One region of the Jejuibacter calystegiae genome, then DNA from elsewhere that is predicted to be linked to it. Evidence: predicted binding sites of a transcription regulator. Region 1 holds the regulator's gene; each other region holds the start of a gene.
What was found. Region 1 encodes Fur, which represses iron uptake genes when iron is present. Its sites were predicted from a motif close to ATAATAATGAGAACNACTATCAA; they were not measured.
Positions count from the first base shown of each region.

Region 1 (3,281 bases):
CCGATGCGCTGGAAGGGATCACCCATTCGCTGTGTACCCTGGAATTCCAGGATAACCGCCGCCTGTATGACTGGGTGCTGGACAATATCACCATTCCGGCTCATCCGCGTCAGTACGAGTTTTCGCGCCTGAATCTGGAATACGCCATTATGTCCAAGCGTAAACTCAATCTGCTGGTGACCGAGAAGATAGTGGAAGGCTGGAACGATCCGCGTATGCCGACCATTTCCGGTCTGCGTCGCCGTGGCTACACTGCGGCCTCTATCCGCGAATTCTGCAAACGTATCGGCGTGACCAAGCAGGACAACACCGTTGAGATGGCGTCGCTGGAAGCCTGCATTCGCGAAGATCTGAATGAGAATGCGCCGCGTGCGATGGCGGTTATCGATCCGGTTAAGCTTATCATCACCAACTACCCGCAGGGGCAGAGCGAGATGGTGACCATGCCGAATCATCCGAACCGTCCGGAGATGGGTAACCGCGAGGTGCCTTTCAGCGGTGAAATCTGGATCGATCGCGCTGACTTCCGTGAAGAAGCGAACAAGCAGTATAAGCGTCTGGTGCTGGGCAAAGAGGTACGTCTGCGTAACGCCTATGTGATCAAAGCCGAAGAGGTGGAAAAAGACGCCGATGGCAATATCACCGCGATTCGCTGTAGCTACGATGCTGATACCCTGAGCAAAGATCCGGCCGATGGCCGCAAGGTGAAAGGGGTGATTCACTGGGTCAGCGCTGCTCACGCATTGCCCATTGAAATCCGCCTCTATGACCGTCTGTTCAGCGTGGCGAACCCGGGCTCGGCGGAAGATTTCCTTTCTACCGTTAACCCAGAATCGCTGGTGGTGAAGCAGGGCTACGGAGAGCAGAGCCTGAAGGCGGCACAGCCGGAAAACGCGTACCAGTTCGAACGTGAAGGCTACTTCTGTCTTGATGGGCTGACCAGCAGCGCCGATAAGCCGGTATTTAACCGCACCGTTGGACTGCGTGATACCTGGGCGAAAATGGGCGGCTAATATTGCGCGCCTGAATCGCCATAAGTAAAACCCCGGCCTCTGCGCCGGGGTTTTATTCTCTATACAAAAAACCGGAGAGCGATCTCCGGTTTTTTTTGGCTGTGGCGTAGACTCGCTTACTTCTTGCTGGCCTCATGGGCGCCATCGTCTTCCCGACAGTCTCCTTCAGCGCAGTGGCCGTACAGGTAGAGGCTGTGGTTGGTCAGGCGGATATTGTGCCGGGTGGCGATCTCGCGCTGACGAGTTTCAATAGAATCATCGCTGAATTCAATCACCTTGCCGCAATCCAGGCAGATAAGGTGATCGTGATGATGCTGCTGCGTCAGCTCAAAAACAGACTTTCCGCCTTCGAAGTTGTGACGGGTGACAATGCCTGCATCGTCGAACTGGTTCAGCACGCGGTAAACCGTGGCCAGACCAATCTCTTCACCCATATCGATCAGTCGCTTGTACAAGTCTTCCGCACTGACATGGTGATTTTCAGGCTCCTGTAACACTTCCAGGATTTTTAACCGGGGAAGCGTGACTTTCAGGCCGGCCTTCTTTAATGCGGTATTGTTGTCAGTCATGCGGAATATGTCCTGTTGCTTAATGACTTAGCTCCTCTGGAGCACTGCATAGAATTCATGAAAAAGATGAATGCGTCTCATTATAGAACCGTGAAGGGTAAATGAAAACCGCGTTCAACCTGCAAAAATGTGAATAAAAAAGTGGGAAAAATTATGCCAGATACGGCACCGATGCCCAATTTACCGGGCTTATTGTACAACTTAGTGGGGCAAAGTTAAGGAAATGTATCAATTATTACTATCGGTTATATCTATTAATGCGGCGCAGATCGCGCCGCAACAACTTATCATCAGGCGTTGATGATTTCATCAAGATGCAGCTCTTCAGAGATCTGCTTAACCCATTTCTCAACGCGCTCGTTGGTCAGCTCCGGCTGACGGTCTTCATCAATAGCCAGACCCAGGAAGTGGTCATCATCGGCCAGCCCTTTCGACGCTTCGAAGTGGTAACTTTCGGTCGGCCAGTGACCCACGATGGTGGCGCCGTTCGGTTCGATAATATCGCGAATGGTACCCAGCGCGTCGCAGAAGTATTCCGCATAGTCTTCCTGATCGCCGCAGCCAAACAGCGCAACCAGCTTACCGTTGAAGTCTACCTCTTCCAGCGTGGGGAAGAAGTCGTCCCAGTCACACTGTGCTTCACCGTAGTACCAGGTCGGGATACCAAGCAGCAGAATATCGAAGCCTTCCAGGTCTTCTTTGCTGCTTTTAGCAATATCATGCACCTCAGCAACTTCTTTACCGAGCTGTTTCTGAATCATTTTTGCGATATTTTCGGTATTGCCGGTGTCGCTGCCGAAAAAAATGCCTACGATTGCCATGAGTAAAGTAACCTCTTGAATCTAAAAAAGTATGGTGGCTGCGTAATGCCCACGGATAGGGCAATCATAGCAGAAGCCCTTCGAGTGCGGAAACCGCTATTCGCCGCAGGGTGCACAGTATGCAACATACCTGACGGCGTAAGGGGCGGTCTTAGCCCCGGAGCTGGGCGAGCTGGCTCAGCAGAATCTCTTCGATAAGCTCGCTGCGGCTGATGTTACGCGCATCGGCGAGCTCATTGAGCGCATCCACCGCCTCGGCATTGAGTTTGAGCTCAACGCGCTTCAGGCCGCGGACTTTGTCACGTTTGAGCTGATTGCGCTTGTTGATGCGCAGTTGCTCGTCACGCGACAGCGGATTGGTTTTGGGTCGACCCGGGCGGCGCTCGTTCGCAAAGAGATCGAGCGTCGTGCGGTCCGTTTGTTCTTTTGCCATGATTTGCTGCTGCTGGACAGGGAAAAGGCTACGGGAGCGGATTTTTACAGCGCGCCATCATACATTAGTGCCATCCGGTGCGCCAACGCCTGGAGCGTATCTGGCGACCGGACGATGGGTTTTTAATCAGAAGTAAGGAAGCGATCAATGGCCCGCAGTACCGCCTGGGGTTTTTCCGCGTGGACCCAGTGTCCGGCACCGGCGATGACGTGCGCGCGGGCCTGGGGGAACTGTGCGGCAATCTCCGCCTGTGAGGAAGCCTGAATATAAGGTGAATCGCCGCCGCGGATAAACAGCGCCGGGTGCGGCCAGGGGGGCGTGGGCTCCCAACCGGTGATATTGTCGTACTGATCCCAGAGCACCGGCACATTGAAGCGCCACTCGCCGCTGGCGAAGGATTTCAGCAGGAACTGGATAATGCCTTCTTCCTCGATGTGTTCGCGCA
Region 1 covers NZ_CP040428.1:2,907,880-2,911,160, forward strand. The annotation lists gene glnS (glutamine--tRNA ligase) at 1-1,013, shown strand, start outside; gene fur (ferric iron uptake transcriptional regulator) at 1,130-1,582, opposite strand; gene fldA (flavodoxin FldA) at 1,873-2,403, opposite strand; gene ybfE (LexA regulated protein) at 2,555-2,836, opposite strand; gene ybfF (esterase) at 2,959-3,281, opposite strand, start outside.

Region 2 (3,281 bases), 610 kb from region 1:
TGATCCAGCCCGGCGCGCCATCGCCGCCCGCGACCCAGGGATCGCCGTTCAGGCGGGGGCTGGAAAACCAGTACACTACCTTAAGAGGGGCGGAGCCGGGGCGCGCTGCCTGCTGGCGGGCATGCCCAATACGTTGCTTAAGCTGGTGTCGCAGCGCCTGGCCCCGTTCGGTAACGTTAAAAATGCGCGCCAGTTCGTCGATCTCGCGGTTAATGCTCTCCAGGGTAAAGGGGGTAGTGCGGGCGCCGTCGCCGTTAGAGTCGGCGGTGACGGCTTTACCGACACAGTCGGCCGGCGCTACCCAGGTGTGGATACCCAGCGCTTCGAAGCGTTCCCGGGTCGCGACTTCGCCACGGGGGCCGAGGTGCCAGCTGTACTGCGCCAGCACCAGATCGGGGCGTTGGGCGGCGACAGCTTCGAATCCTGGCGCGTTATCCGCCAGTCGCTTCAGTCCCTGGCCTGCAGGTGCCAGCGGCGGAGGCAGGCGGCCAAACCAGACCGCAGTACCGACAATGCTCTTGCCTAACCCCAGCGCCAGCAGCAGCTCGGTTTCGTGTTGCCCTAGCGTAACCACCCGTTGCGGCGACTGGTGGAAGGTCTGCGAACGGCCGCAGTTTTCCACCGTCAGTGGATAGTGTGTCGCGTGGCTTTGCGCATAAACGCTGCCCGCAAGGCAGAGCAGTGCGGGCAGTAATCGCAGTGATTTTCTGAACATGGGTATCCCTTATCCCCTGAAAACGGGGGCTGGAAAATTAATTTGCTGATGTTATAACATAACAAAACCAGCGAAGAATAGACCTTCACTTTTAATGACATAAGGGGTTGCCACCATGTCAGAGCCGTTCACCAGACGCCGTGAGGCGAAAAAACTCCCTGTTACCGTACTGTCGGGATTTCTCGGCGCGGGTAAGGCCACGCTGCTTAACCATATCCTCAACAACCGCGAACAGCTGCGCGTGGCGCTGATCGTGAACGATATGTCGGAAGTGAATATCGATGCCGGACTGGTCAGGGGCGGCGAAGCGGCGCTGTCGCGCACCGACGAAAAGCTGGTAGAGATGAGCAACGGCTGTATCTGCTGCACGCTACGCGAAGATCTGCTGCTGGAGGTTAACCGGCTGGCCAGAGAAGGGCGTTTTGATTATTTGTTGATTGAATAACGATGATGAGATGGTCATGGGGCCGGAAGCCTGGCGCCGGTTCAGCGATCCCTTTGACCCCTGGTTTGCCGAAACGCTCTGATATTCCCCCCTCAGACGCCGCTTCATCTTTCCGGCGTCTGTATTTCCCTCTGCCGCTATCAGATAAATAGGCATTGCCTATGCACCTTTAACACTGATTGCTAAAGCCTTTTGCGCATTGTGACTGATTCTATAGATATCAATTATATAGAACGCAGGTCGTGATGACGGCAAGCGTGGTTGCAGGGTCTATCCTTATAAAAAACCCCCGTAAAAGCTCTCCAGCGGTGAATGCCCCTGCGGAGCTTGGGTTGAAGTGAGAATCGTTATCACTACCATAGTGCTATCGGCCCATTAATGGGGCCAAAAGTGAGGTGAAGCTATGGAACTGCATGCAGGAACATTTGAACCCGGCGACTTTGCCTGGCAGGGGCTGACGCTAACGTCAGCGGCCGCGGAGCAGATTCGCCAGTTAACTCAACGGGAGCCGGGCATACTCGGCCTGCGGTTGGGGGTGAAAAAGAGCGGCTGTGCGGGTTTTGGCTACGTGCTGGATACCGTGAGCGAGCCCCAGGCTGACGATCTCCTGTATCAGCGCGACGGCGCCCGGCTGTACGTATCGACCCAGGCGATGCCGTTTATCGACGGTACCGAAGTGGATTATGTGCACGAAGGTTTAAACCAGGTCTTTAAATTTCATAACCCGAAAGCGCAGAACGAATGCGGCTGCGGCGAAAGCTTTGGGGTTCAGGCGGAATAGTTATGTCCAGAGATACCACAGAAGACAATGTACAAACCTGGAGCGGAAGCCTGAACTATAAAGAGGGCTTCTTCACACAGCTACAGACCGATGAACTGGCGAAAGGCATTAATGAAGAGGTGGTGCGCGCCATTTCAGCGCGTCGCAACGAGCCCGACTGGATGCTGGAGTTTCGTCTTAGTGCCTTCCACGCCTGGCAGAAAATGGAAGAGCCGCACTGGCTGAAGGCGCACTACGACAAGCTCAACTATCAGGATTACAGCTATTACTCGGCGCCTTCCTGCGGCAACTGCGACGATAACTGCGCATCGCAGCCGGGCGCCGTGCAGCAGACCGGCCAGGAGAGCGCCTTTCTGACCAAAGAGGTGGAAGAGGCCTTTAACCAGTTGGGCGTACCGGTGCGGGAAGGGAGAGAGGTGGCGGTGGACGCGATCTTCGACTCGGTCTCTGTCGCCACCACCTACCGCGACAAGCTGGCGAGTCTGGGCATTATTTTCTGCTCTTTTGGCGAAGCGATTCACGAATACCCGGATCTGGTGAAGAAGTACCTCGGTACCGTGGTGCCGGGCAACGATAACTTTTTCGCCGCGCTGAACGCTGCGGTGGCATCGGACGGCACCTTTATCTATGTCCCGAAAGGGGTGCGCTGCCCGATGGAGCTTTCCACCTACTTCCGTATTAACGCCGAAAAAACCGGTCAGTTCGAACGCACCATTCTGGTGGCAGACGAAGGTAGCTACGTCAGCTATATCGAAGGCTGCTCGGCACCGGTACGCGACAGCTACCAGCTCCATGCCGCGGTGGTCGAGGTCATCATCCACAGGGATGCCGAAGTGAAATACTCCACGGTGCAGAACTGGTTCCCTGGCGACAGCAATAACGGTGGGATTCTGAACTTCGTCACCAAACGTGCGCTGTGCGAAGGGGAAAACAGCAAAATGTCCTGGACCCAGTCTGAAACCGGATCAGCCATTACCTGGAAATACCCGAGCTGTATTTTGCGTGGCGATAACTCCATCGGCGAGTTTTTCTCGGTGGCGCTGACCAGCGGCCGTCAGCAGGCGGATACCGGCACCAAAATGATTCATATCGGTAAAAACACCCGCTCCACCATTATTTCGAAGGGCATTTCCGCAGGCCAGAGCCAGAACAGCTATCGCGGACTGGTGAAGATAATGCCGACCGCCACTAACGCCCGCAACTTCACCCAGTGCGATTCGATGCTGATTGGCGAAGAGTGCGGCGCCCACACCTTCCCGTATGTGGAGTGCCGCAACAACAGCGCCCAGTTGGAACATGAAGCCACCACCTCGCGCATTGGCGAAGATCAGCTGTTCTAC
Region 2 covers NZ_CP040428.1:3,517,341-3,520,621, forward strand. The annotation lists gene FEM41_RS16275 (ABC transporter substrate-binding protein) at 1-715, opposite strand, end outside; partial or broken gene FEM41_RS16280 (GTP-binding protein) at 831-1,157, shown strand; gene sufA (Fe-S cluster assembly scaffold SufA) at 1,564-1,941, shown strand; gene sufB (Fe-S cluster assembly protein SufB) at 1,944-3,281, shown strand, end outside.
Region 2: a site for Fur is predicted at 1,498-1,520, ahead of sufA (Fe-S cluster assembly scaffold SufA). Genes of this name have one in related genera too.

Region 3 (3,281 bases), 2.0 Mb from region 1:
TGCCTGGGGTAAAACTGCAGATTGGCGATCGCGATCACCGCGGTCATCGCTGGGACGGGCACCACTGGCGCGATCGCAACAGCTGGAACCGGGACTGGCGCTGGCATGACGGCCGCTGGCACCATCGTAACGCCTGGCGCGGCCATAAGAAGTATCGCCATCATGACCGCCACCACTACCGCAAGCATCATCATGAGCGTCGTCATCACGATCGCCATGGGCATCACGGCCGCCATCATCACTAAAACCTCCCCTCCCGACCAGGAGGGGACGTTCAACGCTAATTCCCCGTTGCCATCCCTATCAGTAACCAGAGGTTGAGCGCCACCACCACGGCGACGATCAGCCAGCCGAGCAGCCTGATCAAGCGGCTGTTTACCAGATCGCCCATCAGCGATTTGTCGCTGGTGAAAACCAGCAGCGGAACCAGCGCCAGCGCGATACCGAAACTGAGCAACACCTGGCTCATCACCAGAATGCGGGTGGCGTCCAGCCCCATCAGTATCACCACAAAGGAAGGCGCCATAGTGATCGCCCGGCGCAGCCACAGCGGAATATGGAAGCGCACAAATCCCTGCATCACCACCTGCCCCGCCAGAGTACCCACCACCGTGGATGACAGACCGGCAGCCACCAGGCTAAGACCAAATATAGTGGCGGCGGCGTGGCTGAGCAGCGGCTCCAGGGTCAGATAGGCTTCATCCAGATCCGCCACCCCGGTGTGGCCGCTAAAGTGGAAAGCCGCCGCCGCGGTCGCCATCATCGCCAGGTTAACAAATCCGGCAATGGTCATGGCGATAGCCACATCCCAGCGGGTGGCGCTGTAGCGCTGATGCCTGGTACCACCGTGCAGATTCTGAGTCAGCGAGGAGTGCAGATAGATAACGTGAGGCATAATGGTGGCGCCCAGCACCCCGGCCGCCAGGAAGACCGCCTCGCCGTTCGGCAGCCCGGGCACGATCATGCCCTTTGCCAGCGTTGGCAGGTCTGGCTGCGAGAAAATCAACTCAACGATATAGGCACCAGCCACAAACAGCAGCAGCGCGCCTATCACTTTTTCCAGCGGCTTCTGGCCACGGCGTTGCAGCATCAGGATCAAAAAGGTGGCGATACCGGTCAGTATCGCACCCTGTAGCAGCGAAACGCCAAGCAGCAGCTTAAAGCCCACCGCGGCCCCAATGAATTCCGCCAGATCGGTAGCCATGGCGATGATTTCCGCCTGAACCCACCAGAACCAGACCAGCGGACGCGGGTAACGATCGCGTATATGTTCAGCCAGGTTTTTACCGGTAGCGATCCCCAGTTTCGCTGACAGGATCTGAATCAACATCGCCATCAGGTTGGCCCAGACCACCACCCACAGCAGCTGGTAGCCAAAACTGGCGCCAGCCTGAATATTGGTGGCGAAGTTACCGGGATCGATATAGCCAATGGCGGCAATAAACGCTGGCCCCATCAGCGCCAGTCTTAGCTTGCGTGCCGCACGCCCTGTATTAGCTTCAACGCGACTGTTTGTCATCACTGCCTCAAAAATATAGCCTTTGCTATGTTTTATGTTATCAAAATGCGAATGATTATCAAGTGCATTTATTTAGGGGATTCCTGATAGCTGTGATAGCTGAAAACAATGAAAGGCGGGGTTTGGACGACTACGCTGATAGTTAAATGTCATCGAACAGGAAATCAGCGACCTGACGATCATTCTAACAGAACAACATAACGTTTCACTGTTTTAATTAACATTACATAACAGGGGTTGACCCTCGATTGAGCTTTGTGGACGACTCAGGTCACCATAGTGTGACTTTTCTCTCGTTTTATTATCGTGTGTTTCATAGAATGTGCGCCGAAATTAAACCTTCCTCATAATTTGGAGCCAACATGTTCCGCGTTCTGCACTTTGTTCTGGCGATTGCCGTAGTTGCACTACTCGCTCTGCTGGTTAGCCACGATCGGAAAAAAATCCGCATTCGTTATGTCATCCAGCTGCTCGCCATTGAAGTTGTGCTGGCCTGGTTCTTCCTGCATTCGGAGGCCGGACTGGGATTTGTGAAGGGATTCTCAGAGATGTTCGAGAAGCTGCTGGGCTTCGCCAGTGAAGGCACCGATTTTGTCTTTGGCAAAATGAACGATGAAGGACTGGCCTTCTTCTTTCTGAAAGTATTGTGCCCTATTGTCTTTATTTCCGCGCTGATCGGCATTCTGCAACATATCCGGGTACTGCCCGTCGTTATCCGCTTTATTGGTACCCTGCTCTCGAAGGTGAACGGAATGGGTCGCCTGGAATCTTTCAATGCGGTCAGTTCACTGATTCTGGGGCAGTCGGAAAACTTTATCGCCTATAAGGACATTCTGGGCAAGATGTCGCGCAACCGCATGTACACCATGGCGGCCACGGCGATGTCCACCGTGTCTATGTCGATCGTCGGCGCCTATATGACCATGCTTGAACCGCAGTATGTGGTGGCGGCGCTGGTTCTGAATATGTTCAGCACCTTTATTGTCCTGTCGATTATTAACCCCTACCGTGTGGAAGGCAGCGACGAAAACCTGCAGATGACCAATCTGCACACCGGACAGAGCTTCTTTGAAATGCTGGGCGAATATATTCTGGCGGGCTTTAAGGTGGCGATTATCGTCGCTGCTATGCTGATCGGTTTTATTGCTCTTATCGCCGCCCTGAACGCACTGTTTGCCGCGGTGCTGGGTATCTCCTTCCAGGGGATTCTGGGCTACATCTTCTGGCCAGTGGCCTGGATTATGGGCGTTCCGGCCAGCGAAGCGCTACAGGCGGGTAGCATTATGGCCACCAAGCTGGTTTCCAACGAGTTTGTCGCCATGATGGAGCTGCAAAAAGTGGCCGGTAGCCTGTCGCCGCGCGCCGAAGGTATTCTTTCGGTATTCCTGGTTTCGTTCGCTAACTTTTCCTCTATCGGGATTATCGCTGGCGCCATTAAAGGGCTGAACGAAGAACAGGGTAATGTGGTTTCCCGCTTCGGTCTGAAACTGGTGTATGGCTCTACTCTGGTGAGCGTGCTCTCTGCTTCCATTGCCGCGCTGGTGCTGTAAGAGCCAGACTGCGGGTAAAAAAACCTCCTGCGGGAGGTTTTTTTATACCTCCAGCGGTTCCGGCTTACCTATCAGCCAGCCCTGTAGATAATCCACGCCCAGCGACAGCAGCAGATCGCGCTGTTGGCTGTTTTCCACGAACTCTGCCACCACCGTCATCGATTTAGCCTGAGCCATTTCGCAAATGGAGCGGACAATCATCGAATCCAGCG
Region 3 covers NZ_CP040428.1:4,876,981-4,880,261, forward strand. The annotation lists gene FEM41_RS22845 (DUF2502 domain-containing protein) at 1-245, shown strand, start outside; gene FEM41_RS22850 (Nramp family divalent metal transporter) at 281-1,519, opposite strand; gene FEM41_RS22855 (NupC/NupG family nucleoside CNT transporter) at 1,882-3,069, shown strand; gene FEM41_RS22860 (sensor domain-containing phosphodiesterase) at 3,112-3,281, opposite strand, start outside.
Region 3: a site for Fur is predicted at 1,559-1,581, ahead of FEM41_RS22850 (Nramp family divalent metal transporter). Genes of this name have one in related genera too.